3 regions of the Streptomyces sp. NPDC006687 genome follow, and region 2 is predicted to be linked to each of the others. Evidence: riboswitches for the same ligand, from Rfam matches in the RefSeq annotation. Region 2 holds a riboswitch; each other region holds the start of a gene.

Region 1 (9,341 bases), on a different contig from region 2:
GCACGCTGGGGCACATCGGTGCAAAGCTGAGGAGGGCCGAGGGGCGGCCCGAGCATTCCGGGTGGCGTGAGAGACTGGTCTAGACAACCGCGAGAACCTGAAGGGCATCACCATGGCAGAGCGCCGTGTCAACGTCGGCTGGGCCGAGGGCCTGCACGCTCGTCCCGCGTCGATCTTCGTCCGCGCGACGACCGCTTCCGGCGTCCCCGTGACCATCGCGAAGGCGGGCGGCGAGCCCGTCAACGCCGCGTCCATGCTGGCGGTCCTGGGCCTGGGCGCCCAGGGCGGCGAGGAGGTCGTCCTGGCGTCGGAGGCGGAGGGCGCCGACGTGGCGCTGGACCGCCTGGCGAAGCTGGTCGCGGAGGGCCTGGAAGAACTCCCCGAAACGGTCTGACCCCTTCACCGAAGCCGCGGCCCCATGACACGGGGGCCGCGGTTTCGTCGTTACGGCCGGCCGCGCGGCCCGCCGGAATCCGGCAGGAAATCCGCCTCGGCGGAATTGGCCGAAAAACGCGGCACCCCGGCCTGGGGGAATTATGGCGCGCCCCCTTTTATACGCGTCCCGCGTTAATTCCGGCCACTCCCGGTGTTTACGGCATGTTGCCATTCCCTCACCCGCGGCCGGAACACCGCCGCCGCCCGCTCCACATGCAGCGCGGCCACCGCCCTGGCCCGCTCCGCGTCCCCCCGCGCCACCGCGTCCACGAGCGCCCCGTGCTCCGCCCAGGAGTCCACCGGCCGGGCGGGCGAGCCCACCTCGTACAGCCACGCGATCTTGCGCCGGGTCTGCGTCAGCAGGGCGATCAGCCCCGGGCTGCCGGACGCCTGGGCCAGGGTCTCGTGGAACCAGCCCCCCAGCGCCCGCAGGTCCTCCCCCTGGCCCCGCCTGGCCCGCTCCTGGCCCAGCCGCACCAGCCCCCGCAGCACCTTCAGGTGCGCCTCGGTCCGCCGCCGGGCCGCCCGCGAGGCGGCGAGGGGCTCCAGCAGCACGCGCAGCTCCAGCAGATCGGCCGCCTCCTGCTCGCTCGGCTCGGCCACACACGCCCCCGCGTGCCGCCGCGTGGTGACGAACCCCTCGGACTCCAGCGTGCGCAGCGCCTCCCGCACCGGCACCCGCGAGACCCCGTACCGGCGCGCGAGCACCTCCTCGGTCAGCCGGCCGCCCGGCCCGAAGAAACCGGAGACGATATCGTCGCGAATGGCTGTGCACACCGCGTGCGCCGGAATACGCAAGGCCGGACCTCCGCTGGGTTTCGTTCCGAATCGGGCACACCGCCCCTGCGACTCTATGACAATGCGCGGGGATTTCCGAGAACGGCCGTAAACAAAGGCGGAGAAACGGAGAAGGCCCCGGCTCGGGGAGCCGGGGCCTTCTCGCGCAAAAGTGGGGTCAGATGCCGACACCGTGCTGGCGCAGGTAGGCCAGCGGGTTGATGTCCGTGCCGTACGTGGCACCGGTGCGGGCCTCGAAGTGCAGGTGCGGGCCACTGGAGTTGCCGGTGGAGCCCGACAGGCCGATCTGCTGGCCCGCGGTGACGGTCTCGCCGACGGAGACGTTCAGCGACATCAGGTGCCCGTACTGGGTGTAGCTGCCGTCGTTGTGGCGGATCACGATGTTGTTGCCGTAGGCGCCGCCCCAGCCGGCCTCGACGACGGTGCCCGCGCCGACGGCGTGGACCGAGGTGCCCTCGTCGGCGTGGAAGTCGATGCCCGTGTGGCTGCCGGAGGACCACATGCCGCCGCCCGCGCCGTACTGGGTGCTGACGTACGAGTTGTCGACCGGGGCCACGAAGGTGTTGAGGCGCTTGCGGGCCTCTTCCTGGGCGGCCTTCTCGGCGGCCTCGCGCTCGGCCTTCTCCTTGACCTCGGCGATGCGCTTCGCCTCCTGGGCGCGCGTCTTCGCGTCGGCCTCGGCCTGCGCCTGGGCGGCGACGGCCTCGGCGGCGCTCTGCTGGGTCGCGGCCTGGACCTCGATGTCGTCCTGGAGGCCGTCGGCGACGACGACGGCGTTCAGGGCGCCGGTGTCCTCGAAGGAGGGGCCGCCGTGGGTGTCGGCGGCGAAGGCGGGGGCCGCGAGGGTGGCCGCCACGCCCGTGGTGGCGAGGGCCGCGATGCCGGCGTACCCGGCGGTCTTGCGGCTCAGACGGCTCGAACCACGGTGCTTACCGGAACCGGAGCCGGCTGCACGACTGCCAAACGCCATGGAGGGGGTGATCCTTTCCTTCCTTCTCGCCTACCGGGTTAGCTGACGGGTTCGGAGCAGGAAGGTCTCCTACGGCCCCCCTCTGGCGAGGCGGTCCGATTCACCCCAGGGACTGTGGGTCCCCGGCTCCCCAGGCTCGCGCCTGACGGGGACTCGGCGATCGCTGCCCGGTGCCGCGGGTGCGGCTGGCACAACTGACGGACAGCACGCATGACGCTAGGCGGATCATCAGTCAATCGCCAAACAGACGAGCTAATTTGTTGCGTACGCCACACCGCATACCTGAAACCACACCACCAAACGGACAAAGAGGGACCCGGTGGACGCTCCACCGGGCCCCTCCGAAAACGCTCCGGCCGTTGGTCAGTTGACGGCCATCGGCCGGTCAGTTGCCGACGACGGTGACCTCACCGATGCCGAGGGCCCGCACCGGCTCCTCGATCTGCGCCGCGTCGCCCACGAGGACCGTGACCAGCCGGTCCACCGGGAAGGCGCTCACGACCGCCGAAGTGGCCTCCGCCGTACCGGTTTCGGCCAGCCGCGCGTACAGCCGCGCCTGGTAGTCGTCCGGCAGCTCCTGCTCCACCTGGTCGGCCAGCGTCCCGGCGACCGAGGCGGCCGTCTCGAACTTCAGCGGGGCGACCCCCACCAGGTTCTGCACCGCCACATCGCGCTCGGCGTCCGTCAGGCCCTCGGCGGCGAGGGTGCGCAGCACCTGCCACAGGTCCTCCAGCGCCGGACCGGTGTTCGGGGTGTCCACCGAGCCGCTGATGGCGAGCATCGAGGCGCCCTTGCCGTCCGCCGTGGAGCGCAGCACCTGGCCGAAGGCGCGCACGCCGTAGGTGTAGCCCTTCTCCTCGCGCAGGACCTTGTCCAGACGGGAGGTCAGGGTGCCGCCCAGGCAGTAGGTGCCGAGGACCTGCGGGGCCCAGACGATGTCGTGCCGGTCGGGCCCGATCCGGCCGATCAGCAGCTGCGTCTGGACCGCGCCGGGCCGGTCAACGATGATCACGCGGCCCGTGTCGTCGGCCGTGACGGGCGGCACCGGCCGGGGGGCCGCGGTGTCGCCCGTCCAGGCGCCCAGGGTGTCGGCGAGGACGGCGTCCAGGTCGATGCCGGTCAGGTCGCCGACGACCACCGCCGTGGTGGTGGAGGGGCGTACGTGGGCCTCGTAGAAGGCGCGTACGGCGGCGGCGTCGATCCGGGCGACCGTCTCCTCGGTGCCCTGGCGGGGGCGGGACATGCGCAGCGAGGCCGGGAAGAGCTCCTTGGAGAGCTCCTTGGCGGCGCGGCGCTGGGGGTTGGCCTGCTCGTGCGGGATCTCGTCGAGCCGGTTGCGCACCAGGCGGCCGACCTCGCCCTCGTCGAAGGCGGGGGCGCGCAGCGCCTCGGCGAGCAGCCCGAGCGCCTTGGCCAGGCGGGAGGCGGGAACCTCCAGGGAGACGCGCAGGCCGGGGTGGTCGGCGTGGGCGTCGAGGGTGGCGCCGCAGCGCTCCAGCTCGGCGGCGAACTCCTCGGCGGAGTGCTTGTCGGTGCCCTCCGACAGGGCGCGGGCCATGATGGTGGCCACGCCGTCGAGTCCCTCGGGTTCGGCGTCCAGCGGCGCCTTGAGGTTGACCTCGACCGCGACGACCTGCTGGCCGGGGCGGTGGCAGCGCAGCAGGGTCAGGCCGTTGCCGAGGGTGGAGCGCTCGGGGGCGGGGAAGGCCCACGGCGTGGCCTCACCGGCCTGCGGACGCGGGTGGAAGGTCATCGTGACGGCTGCGGTGTCGCTCACTGCTCCGCCCCCTCGCTCTCGTGGCTCTCGTCGCTCTCGTCGGTGTCCGCGGCGCCGGGCAGCGGCTCGTAGACCAGCACCGCGCGGTTGTCCGGGCGCAGCCGGGCCGCGGCCACGGCCTGCACCTCCTCGGCGGTGACGTCCAGGACGCGCTGGACGGCCGTCAGGGCCAGCTGCGGGTCACCGAACAGCACCGCGAAGCGGCACAGTTCGTCGGCGCGGCCGGCGACGGTGCCCAGCCGGTCCAGCCACTCGCGCTCCAGCTGCGCCTGCGCGCGCTCCATCTCGTCGGCCGTGGGGCCCTCGGCGGCGAACCGGGCGAGCTCCTCGTCGACGGCCGCCTCGATGGCGGGCACCTCGACGCCGCTGGAGGTCTTGACGTCCAGCCAGCCCAGGGAGGGCGCGCCGGCCAGGCGCAGCAGGCCGAAGCCGGCCGCGACGGCGCTCTGGTCGCGGCGGACCAGGCGGTTGTGCAGGCGGGAGGACTCGCCGCCGCCGAGGATCGTCAGCGCCACGTCGGCGGCATCGCACTCACGGGTGCCGTCGTGCGGGAGCCGGTAGGCCGCCATCAGCGCGCGGGCCGGGACCTCCTCGACGATCTCCTCGCGGAGCTGGGCGCCCATGATCTCGGGCAGGCTGCCGTCACGGGGCGGCTGCTTGCCGTCGTGCGCCGGGATGCTGCCGAAGTACTTCTCGATCCAGGCGAGGGTGCGCTCGGGGTCGATGTCGCCCACGACCGACAGGACGGCGTTGTTGGGCGCGTAGTAGGTGCGGAAGAAGTTCCGCGCGTCCTCCAGGGAGGCGGCGTCCAGGTCGGCCATGGAGCCGATCGGGGTGTGGTGGTACGGGTGGCCCTCGGGGTAGGCCAGGGCGGTCAGCCGTTCGAAGGCCGTGCCGTACGGGACGTTGTCGTAGCGCTGGCGGCGCTCGTTCTTGACGACGTCGCGCTGGTTCTCCATGGACTCCTCGTCCAGGGCGGCCAGCAGCGAGCCCATGCGGTCCGCCTCCAGCCACAGGGCGAGCTCCAGCTGGTGGGCCGGCATCGTCTCGAAGTAGTTGGTGCGCTCGAAGCTGGTGGTGCCGTTCAGCGAACCGCCGGCGCCCTGGACGAGCTCGAAGTGCCCGTTGCCCGGTACGCTCGCCGAGCCCTGGAACATCAGGTGCTCGAAGAGGTGAGCCAGACCGGTCCGCCCCTTGACTTCGTGGCGTGAGCCGACGTCGTACCAGAGGCAGACGGCGGCGACCGGGGTGAGGTGGTCTTCGGAGAGCACCACGCGCAGGCCGTTGGCCAGCCGGTGCTCCGTCGCTGTCAGGCCGCCGGAGCCGGCCTGAGCTGTGGCCGTGTGACCCATGGGCATGTGGTCCCTTCGATCGCGATGCAGAGATTTCTTATCGACCTGCCACTGTATGCAAGCGCGCAGGTGCGCGGAGAAGTTCCCGTCCCCGGCCCCGTCCGGCCGGGGACCCGGCTACCGCCGGGAGGGGCCCCCATCCAGGGGGTCGCCCAGGGTCGGGGTCGGCGTTGTCGGTGGCTGGGGCCACAATGGTCCGCGTCGACCCCGTCGCACACCCCGCACGTACACCCCCCGATATCTTGGTTAGGAGCGCCGCAGCGATGGCCCGCCGCAGCACGAAGACCCCGCCGCCGGAGGATTTCGAGGAGCGGATCCTCGACATCGACGTCGTCGACGAAATGCAGGGCTCCTTCCTCGAGTACGCGTACTCGGTGATCTACTCCCGGGCCCTGCCGGACGCCCGGGACGGCATGAAGCCGGTGCACCGGCGCATCGTCTACCAGATGAGCGAGATGGGCCTGCGCCCCGACCGCGGCTACGTGAAGTGCGCCCGTGTCGTCGGCGAGGTCATGGGCAAGCTCCACCCGCACGGCGACCAGTCGATCTACGACGCCCTGGTGCGCATGGCCCAGCCCTTCTCCATGCGGCTGCCGCTGGTCGACGGGCACGGCAACTTCGGTTCCCTCGGCAACGACGACCCGCCGGCCGCCATGCGGTACACCGAGTGCCGGATGGCCGACGCGACGTCGCTGATGACGGAGTCGATCGACGAGGACACCGTCGACTTCACCGCCAACTACGACGGCCAGGAGCGCGAGCCCGTCACCCTGCCCGCCGCCTATCCGAACCTGCTGGTCAACGGCTCCTCCGGGATCGCGGTCGGCATGGCGACGAACATGGCCCCGCACAACCTGGGCGAGGTCATCGCGGCCGCCCGCCATCTGATCCGGTACCCGGACGCGGACCTGGAAGCGCTGATGCGCTTCGTGCCCGGCCCCGACCTGCCCACCGGCGGCCGGATCGTGGGCCTGTCCGGGATCAAGGACGCCTACGAGACCGGCCGCGGCACCTTCAAGATCCGCGCCACGGTGTCCGTCGAGGACGTGACGCCCCGCCGCAAGGGCCTGGTCGTCACCGAACTGCCCTTCGCGGTCGGCCCCGAGAAGGTCATCGCGAAGATCAAGGACCTGGTCGGCTCCAAGAAGCTCCAGGGCATCGCCGACGTCAAGGACCTCACCGACCGCGCGCACGGCCTGCGCCTGGTCATCGAGATCAAGAACGGCTTCCACCCCGAGGCCGTACTGGAGCAGCTGTACAAGCTGACGCCGATGGAGGAGTCCTTCGGCATCAACAACGTGGCGCTGGTCGACGGCCAGCCGCTGACGATGGGCCTCAAGGAGCTGCTGGAGGTCTACCTCGACCACCGGTTCGAGGTCGTGCGCCGGCGCAGCGAGTTCCGCCGCGGCAAGCGCCGCGACCGGCTGCACCTGGTCGAGGGCCTGCTGGTGGCCCTGCTCGACATCGACGAGGTCATCCGCCTCATCCGCGACAGCGACAACTCCGCGCAGGCCAAGGAGCGCCTGATGGAGCGCTTCTCGCTGAGCGAGATCCAGACCCAGTACATCCTGGACACCCCGCTGCGCCGGCTCACCCGCTTCGACCGGATCGAGCTGGAGTCGGAGCGCGACCGGCTGACCGCGGAGATCGAGGAACTGACCCGGATCCTCGATTCGGACGCGGAGCTGCGCAAGCTGGTCTCCTCGGAACTGGCGTCGGTCGCCAAGAAGTTCGCCACCCCGCGCCGGACCGTGCTGCTGGAGTCGGCCGGTACGCAGGTGGCCGCCGTCCCGCTGGAGGTCGCGGACGACCCCTGCCGGGTGCTGCTGTCGTCCACGGGCCTGCTGGCCCGTACGGCGAACGCCGACCTGCTGCCGGTGGACGAGGGCGCGGCCCGCGCCAAGCACGACCTGGTCGTCTCCCAGGTGGCGGCGACGGCCCGGGCCGATGTGGGCGTGGTGACCTCCTTGGGACGGCTGCTGCGGCTCTCGGTGATCGACCTGCCCCAGCTGCCGGACACGCACGCCGCGCCGAACCTGGCGGGCGGGGCGCCGATCGCGGAGTTCCTCTCCGGGCTGCTGGCCGACGAGACGGTCATCTGCCTGACCTCGCTGGACGAGTCCTCGCAGGGCCTGGCCCTGGGCACCGAGCAGGGTGTGGTCAAGCGGGTCGTGCCGGACTACCCGGCGAACAAGGACGAGCTGGAGGTCATCACCCTCAAGGAGGGGGACCGGATCGTCGGCGCGGTCGAGCTGCGCACCGGCGAGGAGGATCTGGTCTTCATCACCGATGACGCCCAGCTGCTGCGCTACCCGGCCGCACAGGTGCGCCCCCAGGGCCGCCCGGCGGGCGGTATGGCGGGCATCAAGCTCGCCGGGAACGCCAAGGTGATCCACTTCTCGGCGGTGGACCCGGCCCGTGACGCCGTGGTGTTCACCGTGGCGGGCTCGCAGGGGACGCTCGACGGCTCGCCCGCCTCGGGCAAGCTGACCCCGTTCGACCAGTACCCGCGCAAGGGGCGGGCCACGGGCGGCGTGCGCTGCCAGCGGTTCCTGAAGGGTGAGGACACGCTGGTTTTGGCCTGGGCGGGCAACGCCCCGGCCCGCGCGGCCACCGCCGGCGGCACCCCGGCGGCCCTCCCGGCCCCGGACCCGCGCCGCGACGGCTCGGGCACCGCGCTCCCGTCGGGGGTCGCGGTTCTGGCGGGGGCGGCACTGTAGGACCGTACGGCGGCATTCGGGTGGTGCGACCGGGGGGACGTACCACCCGAATGCCGACTAGTGTTTTCCTTCCGGGAGTCGGTGGGGGGAGACACAGCTGATGACTCGTCAGGCGGGCGGGGTGATCGGGGACTGGGCCGAGTCCCAGCGCCGGCAGCAGCAGACGCAGGTGATCCAACAGCGTGAGGCCGAGCGCCGGCAGCGCGCCTACGAGCGCGACGCGAACCGCAGCCACCGGCAGTACCGCGAGGCCGAGGCGGCCCGCCGCACCGCTGAGATCGAGGCCGAGGTGGAGACGCTCAAGGGGCTGCTCGTCGCGGGATGCGCGGCTCCCCCGTTCCGGGTGGCCTCCCTGGTGCGGCCCGAGTGGTTGCAGCCCTTCGACCCCGGAGCACTGGGGCAGCCGGTGCCGATGCCCCGCATCGAGGAGTTCCGGCAGCAGGTCGGCAGCTGGCCGGCGGGCTCGCAGCAGCGGGCGCAGGCGGAGCGGGAGGCGCACGACCGGTACACCGCCGCCTGGCAGGCGGCGAACGCCGCGGAGGCGCAGCGCCGGCAGCAGCTGGCGTCGTACCGCGAGCAGTACGACCGGTGGGCGGCGGAACAACTCGCCGGGGTGCGCGCCCACAACAGCGGCCTCGCCGCTCTGGCCGAGGCCCTGCGCGCGGGTCGCGCCGACGCGGTGGTGGAGTACTTCTCTGCCGCGCTGTACGCCTGCGCCGCCTGGCCCGAGGCGCTGCCGCGCCAGGTGACGGCCGCCTACGACCCGGCCGCGCGCCAGCTGGTGCTGGACTGGGAGCTGCCGGGGTTCGCGGTGGTGCCGGAGGCCAGGGCGGTCCAGTACCTGCCGAGCATGGACCAGGACAGGATCAGGCCCCGGCCCGTGACCGAACGCCGCGGCCTGTACCGGGAGCTGCTGGCGCAGTGCATGTTGCTGGTGGTGCGGGAGCTGTACGCGGCCGACGAGTTCGGGGTGCTGGATTCGGTCGTCGTCAACGGGTTCGTGGACTGCCACGATCCGGCGACCGGGCAGGAGGCGAGGTTCGTGCTGTCCACCCTTCCGGCCGGGCGCGGCGCCTTCGCCGGGCTCCGGCTGGAGCAGGTCAGCCCGGTGGACTGCCTGGTGTCGGGGCTGGGCGGGCAGCTGTCGGCGCGCCCCGACCAGCTGACGGAGGTGCGTCCGGGGCGACGGCCCGACGAGGTCGGCGGAGGCGTCGTCAGCCACGGCGGGCACGCCGGAGGTGACGAGGACGAGCCGGACCTCTTCACCATGGACCCGATCGCCTTCGAGA
Region 2 (9,341 bases):
CGCCGGCCAGCCGTCGGCCCGGGTCAGGGCCCGCTCGCGGGAGGTGCTGGCGTGGGTCCAGGAGGGGTAGTCGTCCAGCCCCGCCAGCTTGCCCTTGTGCCCGTACGCCGTGGTCGCGGCGGCCTGCGCCACCAGGGCCGCCGCCAGTACGGCCGCCGCCGGCAGCAGCAGCCGCCGGTGGCGCAGCGCCCACCAGGCGCCCGCCGCCAGGGCCAGCCCGCCGCTGAACAGGGCGTAACCCCAGCCGGTGACCAGCGCGCTGCCCGCCCCCGCGCACGCCGCGGCCGCCGCCAGCAGCCCGGCCCCGCCCGCCAGCGCCCGCACCCCGTACGGCCCGGCGGCCAGCCCCGACCAGGCGGCGATGACCGCGATCCCGGCCAGCACGAAGGTCTGCCGGTACGGGCTGCCGTTCGGGGTGGCGAAGACGTGCCAGGCCAGATGGGTCGGCGCCCACTGCAAGGACAGCAGCACCGCCGCCACCAGCCCCGCCCACCACAGCCGGGTGCGCAGCGGCAGTGCCCGGTGGAAGGGCAGCGCCGTCACCAGCAGCAGGGTGCCCGTACCGATGAACACGGCGGGGGAGTTGAAGGAGTACGTGGCCGGCAGCAGCCGGGCGAACAGGTCCGGCCAGGGCGCCGGGGAGAACTCCTTGGACCAGCCCGGATACGCCTGCCGGGAGCTCAGGAACAGCGGCAGCAGCAGCGGCGCCGTCAGGGCCATGCCGAGCACGGTCGTCACCGCCGCCCGTCCGACCACCCGAAGCCGTACGCGCGCCCCCTCCCGGGTGAGCACCACCCGCACCACGAGCACCAGCGCCGCGCCCAGCGTGGCCATATAGGCGGTGTAGAAGTTCGCCGTCCAGCAGACGGCCACCACCCCCACCCCCAGCAGCGGCCGCCGCCCGCGCAGCGCCCACTCGCCGGTCAGGCACAGCAGCGGGAAGGCGATCAGCCCGTCCAGCCACATCGGGTTGTACGCGGCCTCGATCACCGACCAGCCGCACAGCGCGTACGAGGCCCCCAGCAGCCCCGCCGCCCACCACGGACCCGGCCGCTGGGACCGCAGCAGCCAGGCCATCGCGGCGGCGGCGGCCGCCATCTTCAGGACGGTGACGGCGTACACGGCGAGGTCGATGTCATGCCGCGGGAAGAGAGCGACCAACGGGGCGAAGGGGCTCGACAGGTACGTGCCGTAGTCCGCCAGGAAGCCGGTCCCGTACCCGGACTGCCAGTTGAACAGCAGTCCGCCCCGCGCCCGCCCGTGCAGCAGGTCCCACAGGTGCGCGTGGAAGGGCACGAACTGGTTGCCGAGGTCGTTGACGCTGCGGTGGCGGGGCCCGTACGGGAAGACCCGGGCGACGGCGTCCCCGGAGCACACGGCCACCGTCGTGACCAGGGCGGCGAACGCCGAGCCGAGCAGCCCCGGGCGGCGTCCGGAGCCGCGTGCGGGGGCCTGGGCGGGGCGCTGCGGGGTGTGGTGCGGGGCGAGTTGAGATGTCGACATGGTGGAACGACCTTCGCAGGAACGCGGAACTCCGCGATGGCCGGGGGGTGAACTCGTACCCCGACACCCTGGGAATCGTTGGTCGAACCGGTGGCTCGGGCCACCGTGACTGCATACCATCGATCACCGCACGGCCTTGTGCACCGACGCACAATCACCCGGCCCTGGAGGCTCCTTTGCACCGTCGCACAGCGCTCTCCGTATCCGCCGCCCTGCTCGCGGCGGCCCCCCTGCTGGCCGCCTGCTCGGGCGGGACCCGTCCCGGTACCGCGGCCGTCGTCGGCGGCGAGCGCATCACCACCTCCGCGCTCCAGGCCCAGGTCAACGACGTCCGCACCGCGCAGAACCGTTCCGAGCAGGGGGCGCGGCTGATCGGGGCGACCGCCGGGCTGGAGCGGCTCAAGCTCAACAAGATGATCCAGAGCGCGGTCCTGGAGCGGGCGGCCGACGACGCCGGGCTGAGCGTGAGCCCCAAGGAGATCGAGGACGTCCGCAAGGCGCAGCTCCAGCAGGTCGGCGGCGAGAAGGCGCTCGCCGCGGCGGCGCTGGAGCAGGCGCAGCTGGCCCCGGACCAGATCGACGCCGACACCCGCTTCAAGCTGCTGCGCGACAAGCTCTTCGCGCACTACGGCAGCCAGGACAAGGCGCTGGTGAAGCTCGGGGAGGCCGCGAAGGCCCTGCACATCGAGGTCAACCCGCGCTACGGCCGCTGGGACGAGAAGCAGATCCTGCTCGGCGACCAGCAGACGCCGTGGATCACCCAGCGGACGATGCCCGAGGCGGCCCCCGCCGGAGCCTGACGCCCGGGGGCGGGGGTAGGTTCGGAGGGTGACCGACCACACCGCCGAACCCGTCCCCGCCGCTGGATCTCCTCGTGCCGTTCCCGACGCCGTTCCGGCCGCCGTTCCCGGAGCCGTTCCCGACGCCGGGCGGATCGTCCTGCTGACCGCCAGCCACCGGGTCGCCCCCGGACTGCTGTCCTGGCCGGCCTGGCAGGTCCTGCACGCCGCGGACCGGGTGCTGTGCGCGGACCCGGGTCACCCGCAGCTCCCTTACCTGCGCGAAGCCGGGGTGGAGGTGGCGCGGGAGGCCCCCGACGCCGCCGCTCTCGTCGATGCCTGCGCCGGGGGCCGCACCATCGTGGTGATCCCGTCCGGCGAGGGCGACCAGCGGCTGACCGACGGTCTGGCCCGGCTGGCCGGCTCGGGCCGGGTGGCCATGCCGGACCTGGAGCTGCTGCCGGGTTCGTACGATCTGCCGGGGGCGCGGCTGCTGGACCTCGTACAGGTGATGGACCGGGTGCGCCGCGAGTGCCCGTGGACCTCCCGGCAGACGCACGAGGGGCTGGTGAAGTACGCCATCGAGGAGGCGTACGAGCTGGTCGAGGCGATCGAGGACGGCGACCGGGAAGCGCTGCGCGAGGAGCTGGGGGACGTGCTGCTCCAGGTGGTCTTCCACGCGCGCATCGCCGAGGAGGGCGGTGAGGGGGAGGACGCGGAGCCCTTCTCCGTCGACGACGTCGCCGGCGACCTGGTCGACAAGCTGGTCCGCCGCCACCCCCATGTCTTCGGGGACGCGACGGCCGAGTCCCCCGAGGACGTCAGCGCGCACTGGCAGGCCACCAAGGCGGTCGAGAAGCAGCGGGAGTCGGTCACCGACGGGATCCCGCTGGGCCAGCCCGGACTGGCGCTCGCGGCGAAGCTGGCCGGCCGGGCCCGCGCGGCCGGGCTCCCGGTGGACATCCCGCGCGGCGAGGGCATCGGCTACGAACTGCTGGCGCTCGCGGCGCGGGCCGAGGCGTCGGGCACCGACCCCGAGACGGCCCTGCGCGCGGCGGCCCGCGCCTACCGCGACGCCATCCGGGCGGCGGAACACCTCGACCCGTAGCCCCGGCCCGTCCCGGACCCTGCCCGGCCGTCACCGCGTGCGGGGTGAGCGGCGGGGGCCGGGATACCGTCGGCGGGTGCATGAGCAGACCCCCGACACCGCCCCCGCCCTCTTCGGCTGGGAGTTCGCCACCGATCCCTACCCCGCCTACGCCTGGCTGCGCGAGCACGCCCCGGTGCACCGGGCCACGCTGCCCAGCGGGGTCGAGGCGTGGCTGGTGACCCGGTACGCCGACGCCCGTCAGGCCCTCGCCGACCAGCGGCTGAGCAAGAACCCGGCGCACCACGCGGAGCCGGCGCACGCCAAGGGCAAGACCGGGATCCCGGGGGAGCGCAAGGCGGAGCTGATGACCCACCTGCTCAACATCGACCCCCCGGACCACACCCGGCTGCGCCGGCTGGTGTCGAAGGCGTTCACCCCCCGCCGTGTCGCGGAGTTCACCCCGCGGGTGCAGGAGCTGACCGACCACCTCATCGACAAGATCGTCGAGAAGGCCGGGACCGCGGAGAAGGGGGAGGCGGACCTCATCCACGAGTTCGCCTTCCCGCTCCCCATCTACGCCATCTGCGAGATGCTCGGCGTCCCGCGCGAGGACCAGGACGACTTCCGCGACTGGGCCGGGATGATGATCCGCCACGGCGGCGGTCCGCGCGGCGGGGTCGCCCGTTCCGTGAAGCGGATGCGCACCTATCTCGGGGAACTCATCCACCGTAAGCGGGACGATCTGGGCAATGACCTCATCTCTGACCTGATCCGGGCGAGCGACCACGGCGACCACCTGACGGAGGCCGAGGCCACCGCCATGGCCTTCATCCTCCTGTTCGCCGGCTTCGAGACGACGGTCAACCTCATCGGCAACGGCGTCCACTCCCTCTTCATGAACCCCGGCCAGCGCGTCCGCCTCCAGGACTCCCTCGCCGCGGGCGAGACCGCGCTGCTGGAGACCGGGATCGAGGAGCTGCTGCGCTACGACGGCCCGGTGGAGCTGGCCACCTGGCGGTTCGCCACCCGGCCGCTGACCCTCGGCGGGCAGGAGATCGCCGTCGGCGACCCCGTCCTCGTCGTCCTCGCGGCGGCCGACCGCGACCCGGCCCGCTTCACCGACCCGGACACCCTCGACCTCTCCCGGAGTGACAATCAGCACCTCGGATACGGGCACGGAATCCACTACTGCCTCGGCGCCCCGCTGGCCCGCCTGGAGGGCCAGACGGCGCTCGCGACTTTGCTGAAGCGTCTGCCGGATCTGGAACTTGCCGTTCCCCCCGCGGACCTGCGCTGGCGCGGCGGACTCATCATGCGGGGCCTGCGCACCCTCCCCGTCCGCTTCACAGTCCCGAACGTCCGGGACGGGCGCGAAGCCCGGTGAGGCGCCCGGCGGGGCCGCGGAACTGACCGGAATTCAGTCTTCGGCCGAACTTGTGACATCCGTTCGAAGGCGGCTAGGTTCTGCCGTTACCCCGCCGTTATACGAAAGGTGCAGCCTCATGCTTCCCGGGAACGGCCGCCACAGACGCCCCCGTCAGGTCCCCGCCCTCGTCGTCACAGCAGGAGTGACGGGCTCGGCCCTGGCCCTGCCGCTGCTCGCCGCCACCGGCGCGAACGCGGCCGACACAGCGACGTGGGACAAGGTCGCCGACTGCGAGAGCGGCGGCACCTGGAGCGCCAACTTCGGCAGCGGGGCCTACGGCGGGCTGCAGTTCACCCTGGAGCAGTGGAAGAACGCGGGCGGGCTGGAGTACGCCGAGCGCCCCGACCTCGCGAGCCGCTCGCAGCAGATAGCGGTCGCCGAGCGGGTGCTGGCGTCCCAGGGCCCCGAGGCGTGGCCGCTGTGCTCCGCCTCGGCGGGGCTGTCGAAGAACGGGCCGAAGGCCGACGTGGACACGGGCACCTCCAAGACCCCCGGGCCCGTCGGCTCCACCCCGACGCGTCCGGACTTCTCGGTGCCGGCCACCGGCGGGGACGGGCCCTCCACCGACTTCGGCGCGCCCACCCCGGCGCCCGGTACGCCGGCCCCCGGCGTGCTGCCGGACTACCCGCTCGGCGCCGTCAGCGGACTGCCCGTCATGCCCGAGCCGGACTACACCGTGCCGTCCACCCCGACCACCGGCCCCACCCCGACGCCCGCCACGCCGACGCCCACCAGCCCGGCGAACCCGGGCAACCAGGGCAACACCAACAACCCGGGCAACACGGGCAATTCCAGCAACCCGGCCGACCCGACGGCCCCCGCCACCACCCCTGCCACCCCGGGCGGGGCGACGCCCACGGTCCCCGCCACCCCGGGCGCCACCCCCTCCGCCTCCCCCACTCCGGCCGCCGGGGCCTCGGACGGTGGCGGCAAGCACCGCGGCCCCGCCGCCCTGGAGGTGCCGGCCGCCCCTGGCACGGCGTCAGCCGCCGCCCAGGACCCCACGTACACGGTGAAGCCGGGCGACAGCCTGACGGCCATCGCGGACGCCAACGGGCTCAAGGGCGGCTGGACCGCCCTCTACCAGGCCAACGAGCACGTCATCGGCACGGACGCGGACCTCATCAAGCCCGGCCAGAACCTGGATCTAACCAAGGAATAGGGGTAGTTCGGGCACCGATTATGGGCTGAATGTCCGTTATCGGAAAGTGAGACATGCATCTCTTCAGGACAACTGGCGTGTCTCGTTCCGGAACTTCCGCAAACCCCGTTCCGACCTGCGCAAACGTGCTCTTGAGGAACGCAAGTAGGCCGGTTTCTCCCCAAAATCACACGTTGAACATCGGGGAGAGACCTGTCTACCTTCTGAGTCGCCCGCCACCGCGGGCTCCTTCGACCGCATCGCCGAATCCTGCCGGCGGCCGGAGGGAACAGTCGTCGCGCAAGCGCCGTTGGCAGGAGCGGGGGAACCAAGGTAGGCGCCGGGAAAGGCCGTTGAGAGACGGCCCGCTGTACCGGCTTGGGGTGAAGACGCGCAACTGCGCGGCCGGGCAACTCATCCGCCCGAACCCGACAGCTCACCTCGAAGGCGTCGGTGAGGAGAACTCCATGCTGCTTTCCGGCAAGGGCAAGCACCGCCGCGGCTCCAAGGCCGTCCGTATCGTCACGCTCGCCGGTGTCGCCGGTGTGGCCGTCGCCGCCCCGCTGATGGCGGCCGGCTCCGCCAGCGCCGCGACCGTCTCGGAGTGGGACAAGGTCGCCTCGTGCGAGTCCGGCGGCAACTGGTCCATCAACACCGGCAACGGTTACTACGGCGGCCTCCAGTTCTCCGCCTCCACGTGGGCCGCGTACGGCGGCAAGGCGTACGCCGCGCAGGCCAACCAGGCCACCAAGTCCCAGCAGATAGCCATCGCCGAGAAGGTCCTCAAGGGCCAGGGCAAGGGCGCCTGGCCGTCCTGCGGCGTCGGCCTGTCCAACTCGGCCTACAACGGCGGCGGCTCGACCACCACCCCGGCCAAGCCGAAGCCGGAGACCAAGCCGGCCCCGGCCAAGCCCGCCCCGGCGAAGCCCTCCGCCCCGAAGGCCGACACCGAGACCAAGAGCACCGGCTCCGGCTCCGGCTGGACCCCGTCCAAGCCCGCCCCGGCCAAGCCGTCCGCCCCGAAGACCCAGACCCCGGCGACCGGCAACGGCTCGTACACGGTCCGGGAGGGCGACACCCTCGGCACCATCGCCGAGGCCAACGGCGTCAAGGGCGGCTGGGAGAAGCTGTTCGACCTGAACAAGGACACCGTCCAGGACGCCGACCTGATCTTCCCGGGCCAGAAGCTGAAGCTCAGCTGAATCCCCGCGTAACACCTGGCACCACCCGCACCACCAGGTACGGCTGAGGCATCGTCGCCCGGCGCGCATCCCGCGCGCCGGGCTTCGCCATGTCCGCGGCCAGGGCCCCCGTGCCAGGGGGCTATGTCCTGGAAGGCGGGTATTCGGACCCTTTTTCGTCCCAGGACCCGGGCGGTCGGCGGGCCCACCGCCCGGAGCCGGTTAGGCTCTAGTCGGCGAGGCCGTCCCAGGCCCCACGCCACCGCACACCCAGCGTCACATCCCAGAAGGAGATGCTCGTGCCGTCCATCGACGTCGTCGTAGCCCGGGAAATCCTGGACTCCCGAGGCAACCCCACGGTCGAGGTCGAGGTGGGCCTCGACGACGGCAGCACCGGCCGTGCTGCCGTTCCGTCCGGCGCCTCCACCGGTGCCTTCGAGGCCATCGAGCTCCGTGACGGTGACCCCAACCGTTACATGGGCAAGGGTGTCGAGAAGGCCGTCCTCGCGGTCATCGAGCAGATCGGCCCGGAGCTCGTCGGCTACGACGCCACCGAGCAGCGCCTGATCGACCAGGCCATGTTCGACCTCGACGCCACCGACAACAAGGGCTCCCTCGGCGCCAACGCCATCCTCGGCGTCTCCCTCGCCGTCGCCCACGCCGCGTCCGAGGCGTCGGACCTGCCGCTCTTCCGCTACCTCGGCGGCCCGAACGCGCACCTGCTGCCCGTCCCGATGATGAACATCCTCAACGGTGGGTCGCACGCCGACTCCAACGTGGACATCCAGGAGTTCATGATCGCCCCGATCGGCGCGGAGTCCTTCTCCGAAGCGCTGCGCTGGGGTGCGGAGGTCTACCACACCCTCAAGAAGGTCCTCCACACCAAGGGCCTGTCCACCGGCCTGGGCGACGAGGGCGGCTTCGCCCCGAACCTGGAGTCCAACCGCGCCGCGCTCGACCTCATCATCGAGGCCATCAAGCAGGCCGGCTACACCCCCGGCAAGGACATCGCGCTCGCGCTCGACGTCGCCGCGTCCGAGTTCTACAAGGACGGCAAGTACGAGTTCGAGGGCCAGTCCCGCTCGGCCGCCGAGATGACCGACTACTACGCCGAGCTCGTCGAGGCGTACCCGCTCGTCTCCATCGAGGACCCGCTCTTCGAGGACGACTGGGCCGGCTGGAAGACCATCACCGACCGCCTGGGCGCCAAGGTCCAGATCGTCGGCGACGACCTCTTCGTCACCAACCCCGAGCGCCTGGCCCGCGGTATCGAGGAGGGCTCCGCGAACGCCCTGCTCGTCAAGGTGAACCAGATCGGTTCGCTGACCGAGACCCTCGACGCCGTCGAGATGGCCCAGCGCAACGGCTTCAAGTGCATGATGTCCCACCGCTCCGGCGAGACCGAGGACGTCACCATCGCCGACCTCGCCGTCGCGGTGAACTGCGGACAGATCAAGACCGGCGCCCCGGCCCGCTCCGACCGCGTCGCCAAGTACAACCAGCTGCTGCGCATCGAGGAGATCCTCGACGACGCCGCCGTGTACGCCGGCCGCAGCGCCTTCCCGCGCTTCAAGGGCTGAGTCCTCGCCTGCCTCCCTACGTCCCCGCACTCGGTCCCGTACCGTGTGCGGGGACGTATTGCGTAGCGCGCACCAGGGGAGGCGGATCAATGGCCAGGAACCGGGATCGGTTCTCCACCTTCTCCACGGCGACCAGGCTCCGGCAGCTCGGCGAGCGGACCGCGGCCCACGTCTACCGCTCGCAGTCCCGCCGGGTCGTGCGCCGCAGCAGGCTCACCGGCCGGGCGGCGCTGCTGGTGCTCGTCCTCTGTACGCTGGTCGTCGCCCTCGCGTACCCGATGCGCCAGTACGTCTCCCAGCGCTCGGAGATCGCGGACCAGCAGCGGGCCGCCGCCACCGCGCGCAAGCGCCTGGAGCAGCTCCGCGACGAGAAGGCACGCTGGCAGGACCCCGCCTACGCGGAGCAGCAGGCGCGCAAGCACCTGCACTTCCTGCGGCCGGGGGAGGTCGGCTACATCATGACCGACCCCGGGGCCGCGGCCGCGGAGCACCGCCGCGGCGGCCAGGGCGGATCCGACCGCCCCTGGTACTCCAACGTCTGGGACGGGGTCGACAAGGCCGACCGCCCCGGCGACTGACCACCCATCACGACCGTCCCGTACGGGCGGCCGCCACGACCGCCCGTACCACCGAACGAAGAG
Region 3 (9,341 bases), on a different contig from region 2:
TGGACCGGACGTGGGCGCTGTACGTCGCGACCTTGCCCCGCAGGTGCTTGAGGACGGGCACGCCCCGGGTGTCGAAGCCGGTGGTGATCATGACGAGGCCGACGGCGCCGGTGAGGTCGGCCACGGCCGCCTCGAAGCGCTCCGCCACGTCGTCGGGGTCGGTGCCGGGCCGGATGATGTCGTTGCCGCCGGCGCAGAAGGAGACGAGGTCGGGGGCCAGTTCCTTGGCCCGCGGAACCTGTTCCTCCACGATCTGGTCGAGCACCTTGCCCCGTACCGCCAGGTTCGCGTACCGGAAGTCGTGCTCGTCGCGCTGATCCGCCAGGAGTACGGCGAGCCGGTCCGCCCAGCCGAGATAGGAATCCCCGGGTCCCGGGTCTCCCACGCCTTCGGTGAAGCTGTCCCCGATCGCCGCGTACGAGCCGATGGTCTTGAGTGTCGTCTTCGTCGCTGCCACGGGAGCCCATCCTTCACCCCCGCCGCCCACCTACGCCAACGTAATGAGGGCTTGACGGACCGTGATCTATACCACGCGGGAGATAAGGAATAAGTACACGCGGGGCCGGGACCCTCTCGGGTTCCGGCCCCGCGTGTTCCGGAGCTCGCCGCCGGAGCGGCCGTCAGATGCTGACGCCCTTGGAACGGAGGTAGGCCAGCGGGTCGATGTCGGAGCCGTAGGACGGCCCGGTGCGGATCTCGAAGTGCAGGTGCGGGCCGGTCACGTTGCCGGTGGCGCCGGAGAGTCCGATGGTCTGGCCGGCGGTGACGGTCTGGCCGGCCGAGACGGACAGCTGGGACAGGTGGCCGTACTGGGAGTACTTGCCGTCGGCGTGCCGGATGACGACCTCGTTGCCGTAGGCACCGCCCCAGCCAGCGGAAACCACGGTGCCGGCGCCGACGGCCCGGACGGTGGTGCCGGTGCTCGCGATGAAGTCGACGCCGGTGTGGTAGCCGGAGGACCACATGGCGCCCGGCGTGCGGTAGCCGGTGGAGATGCCGCCGCTGACGGGGGCGACGAACCCGGAGGCGCTCGCGGGCGCGGACCCGGCGGCGGGCGCGGACTGCTGCGTCGTACGGGAGCGGACGGCGGGTCCCTTCGGCGCCGTACGGGCCGGGGAGCCGGCGGAGTCCGGCGCCTCGGCGGTGTCCTCGCCGGGAGCGGCGGGGGCCGGCTCCTCCTCGGCCGGCGGAGTCCCGGTGGAGGTCTCCTCGGCGGGCGCCTCAGCCGCCTTCGGGGCGGGGGCCGCACCCTGGCCGCCGAGGGTCAGGCGCAGGCCGGGGTGGATGAGGGAGGGGTCGTCGCCGACGGCGTCGCGGTTGTCCGCGTACAGCTGCTGCCAGCCGCCGGACAGGCCGCGCTCGGCGGCGATCGTCGAGAGGCAGTCGCCGGTCACGACCGTGTAGACGGACGGGGCGGCGGCCGGGACGGCGGCGGGGACGGCCGTCCGGACCGCCGCGGGCGCCTGAGCGGGGGCGGCGGCCTGAGCCGGGGCGGCCTGGGCGCCGGCGGCGCCCATCAGCGGCAGCGCGAGGGCCGCACCGCCGGTCCCGGCGACGGCGAGGCCGCGGGATATGGAACGGGACTTCGGACGGCGGTGCTTACCCTTTCCGGGCATGGCGAATTCCTCTCCGGCGCCTGCGAGGTGAGCTGTCGGGTTCGGACTGGAGATGTCCGGCCGCACGGGTACGGCTTCACCCCGAGCCGCACCGGAATTGATCCGGTACGGCGGTCTTCCTGGTTCCCCCGCTCCTGCCGCGCGTCGTTGGTCGGGTGCGGTTCCGGGCGGCGGCAGGATTCGGCGGTCCGCCCGGAGTGTTCGCGAAGGTAATCCAGCGGGGGCCCGGGCAACAAGCCGTGAATTCCCTGACGCAATAGCAGGTATGAGGGATCAGCTGAATTCCGGTCACCCTGCGTCCCTTCCGGAGCGGCAACGGCCGTCCCGGCATGGGAATTCGGATTTCGCGATCAGGCACGCTCGGTCACCGTATGATCTGGCTCACGCCCACCCGGCCCAACCTCGCGTTCAGCCATGGCAAGTTGGTTCCAACCCGACCAATTCGGACACGCGGCACACCGCGGAGGAGTACACGTGACCCAGCAGATACCGCAGGACCTTCCGACGGACCCCGAACCCCTGCCCCGGATGACCGGAGTGCGCAATTTCCGCGATGTGGGCGGTTTGCCCACCACCGACGGACGGAGGGTCAGGACGGGACGACTATTCCGAAGCGGACATCTGGCACATGCCACCGAAAAAGATGCGGAATTCCTCTCCTCCCTCGGCCTGCACACCGTCTTCGACTTCCGCAACAGCTCCGACCTGCTGGTGGAGGGCCCCGACGTCGCACTGCCGGGCGTGCGCAACGTGAACATCCCGCTCTCGGACCCGGCCGACGGCGGGGAGTTCTGGCGGATCGTCCGCGAGGGCGGCCTCGACCAGCTCCGCGGGCTGCTCGGTGAGGGCAGGGCGGCCGCCCGGATGGCCGCCTCCTACCGCGAGATGGTCCGCACCCGCACCGCCGAGCACAGCCGGGTGGTGCACGCCCTCGCCGAGGACAGCGTGCCGGCGCTGCTGCACTGCGCGGCGGGCAAGGACCGCGCCGGACTGTCGGTCGCGGTCACCCTGCTCGCGCTCGGGGTGGAGCGCGAGGCGATCACCGCGGACTACCTGGAGTCGAACGCCCCGCACAACCGCTACCGGCTGCGCCGCGCCGACGACGTGCCGCAGGCCCGCTCCCCCGAGGTGAGCGAGCTGGTGGCGCCGCTGTTCGACGCCCGCGCCGAGTACCTGCTCGCCGCCTACGGGACCATCGACACGCACTGGGGCGGGGTGGACCGCTACCTCACCGAGGGCCTGGGGCTCACCCCGGCGACACGGGAGCGGCTGCGCGAGCGGCTGCTGGACTAGGTCGGGTGCCGGGCCCCGGCGGACCGGGGCCCGGGACCGTCAGCGGTTGGCGACGGCCTGTTTCACCAGGGTCCGGCCGAAGTCCCACATCAGCGAGCCCCCGCCGTGCGCCTCGTCCATGACCGCGCGGAAGGCGCCGACGAACCGGTCCACGTCCGCCTCGTCCACGATCAGCGGCGGGATGAGCTTGATGACCTCCAGGTGGTCCCCGGAGACCTGCGTGAGGATCCGGTGCCGGTTGAGCAGCGGCACCACCACCATCTGCGCGAACAGCCCCTTGCGGGCCGCCTGGAGCATCGTCCAGCGGCCGCGCAGGGCCAGCGAGGACGGGCGGCCGAACTCGATGCCGATCATCAGCCCGCGGCCGCGCACCTCGTGGAGCATCTCGTACTCGTCCACCAGCGCGGCCAGCCGCCCGCGCAGCAGGTCGCCCATGGCGCGGGCGTTGGCGACGACGTTCTCGTCCTCCATCACGTGCAGCACCGCCAGTCCGGCCGCCATCGCCTGGGCGTTGGAGCCGAAGCTCGCGGAGTGCACCAGCACCCGGTCCATGGACGAGTACACCTTCTGGAAGATCCAGTCCTTGCCCAGGGTCGCGCCGACGGGCACGTACCCGCCGGAGAGGGCCTTGGCCACGCACACCAGGTCCGGCTCCACGCCCGGTTCGTTCTGGTACGCGTAGAAGTCCCCGGTCCTGCCGAGGCCGGTCTGCACCTCGTCGGCGATCAGGAGCGCCTTGTGCCGGTGCAGGAGCTCCTGGGCGGCGCGCAGGAACCCGGGGGGTGCGGCGTGCACCCCCTTGCCCTGGACCGGCTCGACCACGAAGGCGGCCACATCGCCCCGGCGCAGCTCGCGCTCCAGGGCCTGGAGGTCGCCCAGCGCGATCCTGGTGTCGGGCAGCAGCGGGGCGAAGCCGTCACGGAAGCCGCTTTCGCCGTTGACGGACAGGGAGCCGGTGGTGAGCCCGTGGAAGGCGTGGTCGCAGTAGAGGATCCTGGGCCGGCCGGTGGCGTAGCGGGCGAACTTCAGGGCGGTCTCGACCGCCTCGGTGCCGCTGTTGCCGAAGAAGACGCGGTCCAGGTGGGGGCTGTGGGTGAGCAGCTTCTCGGCCAGCAGCCCGGGCAGCGGCTGGCAGTCGAAGCGGGTCAGGTCGGCGAGCTGGGCTTCGAGGACCTCGTGCAGGGCCCGGCGGACCACGGGGTGGTGGCGGCCCAGGCCCATCACCCCGAAGCCGGCGAGCATGTCGAGGTAGTCGTTGCCCTCCTCGTCCCAGAAGTGGGCTCCCTCGGCGCGTACGTAGACCTTGTCGAAGCCGATGGTGCGCAGCATGCGGGGCAGCTGGTGGTTGAGGTGGCGGGCGTGCAGCTCGTAGCGCTCCCCGCCGCGCTCGGCGAGCAGCGCGGCGAGGTCGAACCCCTTGCCCCCTGGCCGGGGCGTCGTCATGCCGACGCGTCCCTGTTCCCGCCGACCGTCTCGCGGGCCGCGCGCAGGGACTCCTTGAGGGAGCCCATGGTGGCGAGGACGGCCGTGGGCTCGTAGCCGCAGTGCGCCATGCAGTTGGCGCAGCGCGGGTCCTTGCCGCGGCCGTACTTGCTCCAGTCCGTGTCCTCCACCAGCTCCCGGTAGGTGGGCACGTACCCGTCGCTCATCAGGTAGCAGGGGCGCTGCCAGCCGAAGAGGGAGTAATTGGGAATGGCCCAGGCCGTGCAGGGGAAATCGGCCTTTCCTTCCAGGAAGTCCAGGAAGAGCGGGGAGTGGTTGAGCCGCCAGCGGCGCCGGTTGCCGCCCGCGAAAGCCTTCTTGAACAGTTCCCGGGTCTGTTCCACACCCAGGAAGTGTTCCTGGTCAGGAGCCTTTTCGTAGGCATAGGCGGGCGAGATCATCATCTCGTCGACCTTCAGCTCGTCATTGAGGTAGTTCAGCACCTCGATGACGGTCTGCGGGGTGTCGGTGTTGAAGAAGGTGGAGTTGGTGGTCACCCGGAATCCGCGCCGCTTGGCCTCCTTGATCGCGGCGACGGCCTCGTCGAAGACGCCCTCCTTCGCCACGGACTCGTCGTGGCGTTCGCGCAGTCCGTCGATGTGCACGGCGAAGGCGAAGTACGGGGAGGGGGTGAACTTCTCGATCTTCTTGCGGAGCAGCACGGCGTTGGTGCAGAGGAAGACGTACTTGCGCCGGGCCACGAGCTGCCGGACGATCTCGTCGATCTGGGGGTGCATCAGGGGCTCGCCGCCCGCGATGGACACCATGGGCGCGCCGGACTCCAGGACGGCGCCGACCGCCTGGGCGACGGGCATGCGCTGCTTGAGCACCCCGGCCGGGTGCTGGATCTTCCCGCACCCCTCGCAGGCCAGGTTGCAGGCGTAGAGCGGTTCCAGCTCGACGATCAGCGGGAACTTCTCGCGCTTGCGGAGCTTCTGTTCGAGAAGATAGGTCCCGACCCTGATGGACTGTCGCAACGGCATGGCCATCTGGTTCACCTCCTGGGAAGCAGCAACGAACGGTGCCAGTCATGGAAAGCGGGTAGTACGGCACGCAGGACACGGAAGGCAGATATTCCACCGCGGACCGTGCCGATACGGACGAGCTCGTGCTCCGGAGCGTCCACGACCACCCGGACGGCCGCAACCGGGCGGCCCGCCCCGGAGGCGGTCCACAAGGTGGCCGCGGACTCCATGTCGACCGCGAGGGCGCCGGAGGCGCGCAGCTGGGCGCGCTCCTGCCCGCGCACGACGTGGTCGGAGCCGGTCAGTACGCCGGTGTGCACGGTCCGCCCGGGGACGGCGCGGGCCAGTGCCTCGGCGAGCAGGGCGGTACCGGTGCAGGCGACCGGCCCGCGGGGGTCGCGGGTCTCCTCGGCGAGGACGAGGTCCCCGGGGTTCATTCCGGGGACGAGGCCGGCGCAGAAGCCGGTGGCGAGGACGGCGGCCCCCTCCATCCCGGGCCGTCCCAGGGCCCGGGCCACGGCCCGGTCGGCGGCGCGCGGCCCCATGCCGGTCCGCAGCACCGTGCCCCCTGCGGCGGAGCGGCCACCGCCGCGCAGGGCCGCCCGCTCGATGCGCAGGGCGCAGGCGATCAGCAGCGGCGGGGCGGTAGGGGCCGCCCCGGCGGGCATCAGACCTCCTCGGCCGGGACCGGTGCGGCGGCCGTGGCCCCGCCGGTGCGCCGGGCGGCGGCGTCCGGGGCGAAGGGCTCCCCGTACAGGTAGCGGCCGAGGGCCGTCAGCGGGAACACCTGCCGGTAGAGGTGGTAGTTGATGGAGAAGTCCCAGGGGAATCCGGTGCCGGTGAAGTACGGCTCGTCCCAGGTGCCGTCGGCCCGCTGGGTCCGCACCAGGTACTCCACCCCCCGCCGGACCGCCTGGCCCTCCCGCTCCCCCGCCGCGAGCAGGGCCAGCAGCGCCCACGCGGTCTGCGAGGCGGTGGAGGCCCCCTTCCCGGCCCAGGAGCGGTCCCGGTAGGAGCGCTGGTCCTCGCCCCAGCCGCCGTCCTCGTTCTGTACGGACTCCAGCCAGCCGACGGCCCGCCGGACGGCGGGGTGGCCGGGGGCGATCCCGGCGGCGGTGAGGGCGGGGACCACCGAGCCCGTCCCGTACACGTAGTTGGTGCCCCAGCGGCCGAACCAGCTGCCCTCCGGCTCCTGTTCGGCCAGCAGCCAGGCGATGCCGCGCCGGGCGCGCGGGTCACCGGCCTTGCCCTCGGCGGCGAGCATCTCCACCACGTGGGCGGTGACGTCGGCCGAGGGCGGGTCGATGACCTCCCCGAAGTCGCAGAAGGGCAGCCGGTTGGGGAGGGGGCTGGTGTTGTCGGCGTCGAAGGCGGCCCAGGCGCCGTCCCTGGACTGCATCCCGAGGGTCCAGGAGGTGCCGCGGGCGATGGCCGCCTCCACCTTCGCCGGTTCGGGGTGGCGGATGCGGCGCAGGGCGAGGACGACCTCGGCGGTGTCGTCGACGTCGGGGTAGGTGTCGTTGTGGAACTCGAAGGCCCAGCCTCCGGGGGCGAGTCCGGGCCGGCGCACCGCCCAGTCCCCGCTGCGCCGGATCTCCTCGCCGAGCATCCAGTCGGCGGCCTTCACCAGCGCCGGGTGGTCGGGCCGGACGCCCGCGTCGGCCAGGGCGATGGCGGCGAGGCAGGTGTCCCACACCGGGGACTGGCAGGCTTCGACCATCCGGGCGCCGTCCTCGCGCCATACGGTGAAGCGGTCGAGGGACTCCAGGCCGGCCCGCATCACCGGGTGCCCGAGGTCGTAGCCGAGCAGGTGCAGGGCGATGACGGAGTACACGGCGGGCGGCTGGATCCCGCCCCAGCAGCCGTCGTTCTCCTGGCGTTCGACGATCCAGCGGGCGGCGGCCGCCATGGCCGCCTTGCGCAGCCGGCGCGGGGCGAAGCGCCGGTAGAGGTGCAGGGCCTTGTCCATCCGCTGGAAGGCCCCGTCCCAGCTGTTCAGCGGGGCCTGTGGCCGGGCGGGGTACGGGTCGCGGGCGTCGGCGTGGAGCTCGTCGAGGGCGAAGGGGGCCGGGCGGACGGGCCGCAGCGCGGAGACGACGGTCAGCGGGACGATCGTCTGGCGGGCCCAGCAGCCGAAGTCGTAGATGTTCAGCGGCATCCAGGACGGCAGGAAGACCAGTTCGGGCGGGAGTTCGGGCAGGTGCTCCCAGCTCCACCAGCCGAAGAGGGCCAGCCAGATCCGGGTGAAGACCCGGGCGGAGGCGATCCCGCCCTGTGAGCGGATCCAGGCCGAGGCGCGGGCCATGTGCGGGGCGTCGGGGCGGTCCCCGGCCAGGCGCAGCGCGACGTACGCCTCGATGGTGGCGGAGAGTTCGGGCGGGCCTCCGTGGAAGGTGGCCCAGGTGCCGTCGGGCCGCTGCTCCCCCCGGATGAAGAGGGCGGCGGCCCGGGTGGTGGCCTCGTCGCGGATGCCGAGGAACTGGCGCAGCAGCAGGTCCTCGGCGTCCATGGTGACGTTGGTCTGGAGGTCGCCCTTCCACCAGCCTTCCGCGTCCTGCCGCTCCAGCAGGTCGCGGACGGCCCGGCCGGTGGCCTCCCGGGCCGCCTCCAGCAGTCCTGCGCCCCCGCCGGACGGCCCTGCGCCGGACGGGCCCGCGGGCACGGCGGACGGGCCCGCGGGCACGGCGGACGGCCCTGCGGGCACGGCGGAGATCACCACCGTGCCGTCGTCGTGTCGCGGATCGGCGCCGCCGGTGATCGCACCGCCGCCGTCGGTCGTCGCTGTCATGGCTTCCCCTTCGTACAGTGCGTCGGCTGTGCCCGGGTCTGCCGTCGGCCGGGGACGCTCTAGGAGAGCTCCCCGGCCGGCGACTCGCGATTCATATCCACTTTCCGGCGGAGATCACCTCTTGCGCACGACGACGAAGTCGGCGAGGGCGACGAGCTGCTCCCGCACCCGCTGGGGCATGTCCACGTCGTCGAGGGCCCGCACCGCGATGGCGTGCTGGCGGCGCGCCTCGTCGGCGGTCCACTGGCGGCCGCCGGCGGCCTCGATGAGGGCGGCGCGGTGGGCGAACTCCTCCTCGGAGAAGTTCTCGAAGTCGTTGCTCTTGGCATCGGCCGCGAGGAGCCTGGCGAGCTCCTCACAGGCGGGACCACCTGCGGCGAGGGCCGCGACGACGGGCAGGGACTTCTTGCGCTGGCGCAGGTCGCTCCAGGTCTGCTTGCCGGTGGCCCCGGGGTCGCCCCAGATGCCGAGCAGGTCGTCGACGGCCTGGAAGGCGAGGCCGAGGTGGTAGCCGTACTCCTCCAGCTTGTCGGCGGTGCGGTCGTCCGCGCCGCCGAGCACGGCGCCGATGGAGACCGCGCACGCGAGCAGGGCTCCGGTCTTGTTCCCTTCCATCTCCAGGCATTCTCGAACGCTGACGCGCTCGCGGTGCTCGTAGGAGATGTCCTGCGCCTGGCCGTCGATGAGCTTGCGGCTGGCGGTGGTCAGCCGGCGGGTGGCGCGGCCGGCCTCGACGGTGCCGAGTTCCAGCAGCACCTCGTTGGCGAGGGCGAAGAGGGCGTCGCCGACGAGGATGGCGAGCGCCGGGCCGTGGACCTTCCAGACGGTGTCGCGGTGGCGGCGCTGCTCGTCGCCGTCCATCAGGTCGTCGTGCAGCAGCGAGAAGTTGTGGACGAGTTCCACGGCGACGGCGCCGGGGATGCCGACCTCGGCGGCGGCGCCCGCCGCCTCGGCGGAGAGCAGGGCGAGGGCGGGACGGACGGCCTTGCCGCCGTCACCGTCGGCCGGGTTGCCCTCGGCGTCGATCCAGCCGAAGTGGTAGGCGGCGACGGTGTCCATGGGCGCCGCGAGCCGGTCCACCGCCGCGCGGAGCACGGGGGTCGACAGCGTGCGGCCGCGTTCGAGGAGGGCGAGGGTGTCGGCCTTCTCCGCTCCCCCGCCGGCCGTGCCCGCGCCGGCATCCGTGTTCTCGACAGC

Evidence for each region. Region 2 has a riboswitch for cyclic di-AMP ahead of ABZ716_RS16455 (transglycosylase family protein). Riboswitches for the same ligand answer to the same signal wherever they lie in the genome.
Region 1: linked by a shared signal. The riboswitch ahead of ABZ716_RS07390 (M23 family metallopeptidase) and the one ahead of ABZ716_RS16455 (transglycosylase family protein) in region 2 are both predicted to bind cyclic di-AMP.
Region 3: linked by a shared signal. The riboswitch ahead of ABZ716_RS22630 (LysM peptidoglycan-binding domain-containing M23 family metallopeptidase) and the one ahead of ABZ716_RS16455 (transglycosylase family protein) in region 2 are both predicted to bind cyclic di-AMP.

What each region holds. Positions count from the first base shown of each region.
Region 1 is NZ_JBEYJJ010000004.1:205,594-214,934, forward strand. Features, by position in the region: gene ABZ716_RS07380 (HPr family phosphocarrier protein) at 113-394, shown strand; gene ABZ716_RS07385 (GntR family transcriptional regulator) at 568-1,233, opposite strand; gene ABZ716_RS07390 (M23 family metallopeptidase) at 1,391-2,203, opposite strand; cyclic di-AMP (ydaO/yuaA leader) riboswitch at 2,217-2,372, opposite strand; gene ABZ716_RS07395 (pitrilysin family protein) at 2,589-3,956, opposite strand; gene ABZ716_RS07400 (pitrilysin family protein) at 3,977-5,332, opposite strand; gene ABZ716_RS07405 (DNA topoisomerase IV subunit A) at 5,596-8,052, shown strand; gene ABZ716_RS07410 (restriction endonuclease) at 8,153-9,341, shown strand, end outside.
Region 2 is NZ_JBEYJJ010000011.1:127,231-136,571, forward strand. Features, by position in the region: gene ABZ716_RS16430 (YfhO family protein) at 1-1,503, opposite strand, end outside; gene ABZ716_RS16435 (SurA N-terminal domain-containing protein) at 1,680-2,303, shown strand; gene ABZ716_RS16440 (nucleoside triphosphate pyrophosphohydrolase) at 2,332-3,390, shown strand; gene ABZ716_RS16445 (cytochrome P450) at 3,467-4,756, shown strand; gene ABZ716_RS16450 (transglycosylase family protein) at 4,875-5,960, shown strand; cyclic di-AMP (ydaO/yuaA leader) riboswitch at 6,235-6,404, shown strand; gene ABZ716_RS16455 (transglycosylase family protein) at 6,407-7,141, shown strand; gene eno (phosphopyruvate hydratase) at 7,414-8,700, shown strand; gene ABZ716_RS16465 (septum formation initiator family protein) at 8,790-9,278, shown strand.
Region 3 is NZ_JBEYJJ010000021.1:63,746-73,086, reverse strand. Features, by position in the region: partial or broken gene ABZ716_RS22635 (SGNH/GDSL hydrolase family protein) at 1-457, opposite strand, end outside; gene ABZ716_RS22630 (LysM peptidoglycan-binding domain-containing M23 family metallopeptidase) at 621-1,616, opposite strand; cyclic di-AMP (ydaO/yuaA leader) riboswitch at 1,621-1,773, opposite strand; gene ABZ716_RS22625 (tyrosine-protein phosphatase) at 2,091-2,909, shown strand; gene ABZ716_RS22620 (aspartate aminotransferase family protein) at 2,949-4,352, opposite strand; gene hpnH (adenosyl-hopene transferase HpnH) at 4,349-5,380, opposite strand; gene ABZ716_RS22610 (1-hydroxy-2-methyl-2-butenyl 4-diphosphate reductase) at 5,386-6,024, opposite strand; gene shc (squalene--hopene cyclase) at 6,024-8,144, opposite strand; gene ABZ716_RS22600 (polyprenyl synthetase family protein) at 8,259-9,341, opposite strand, start outside.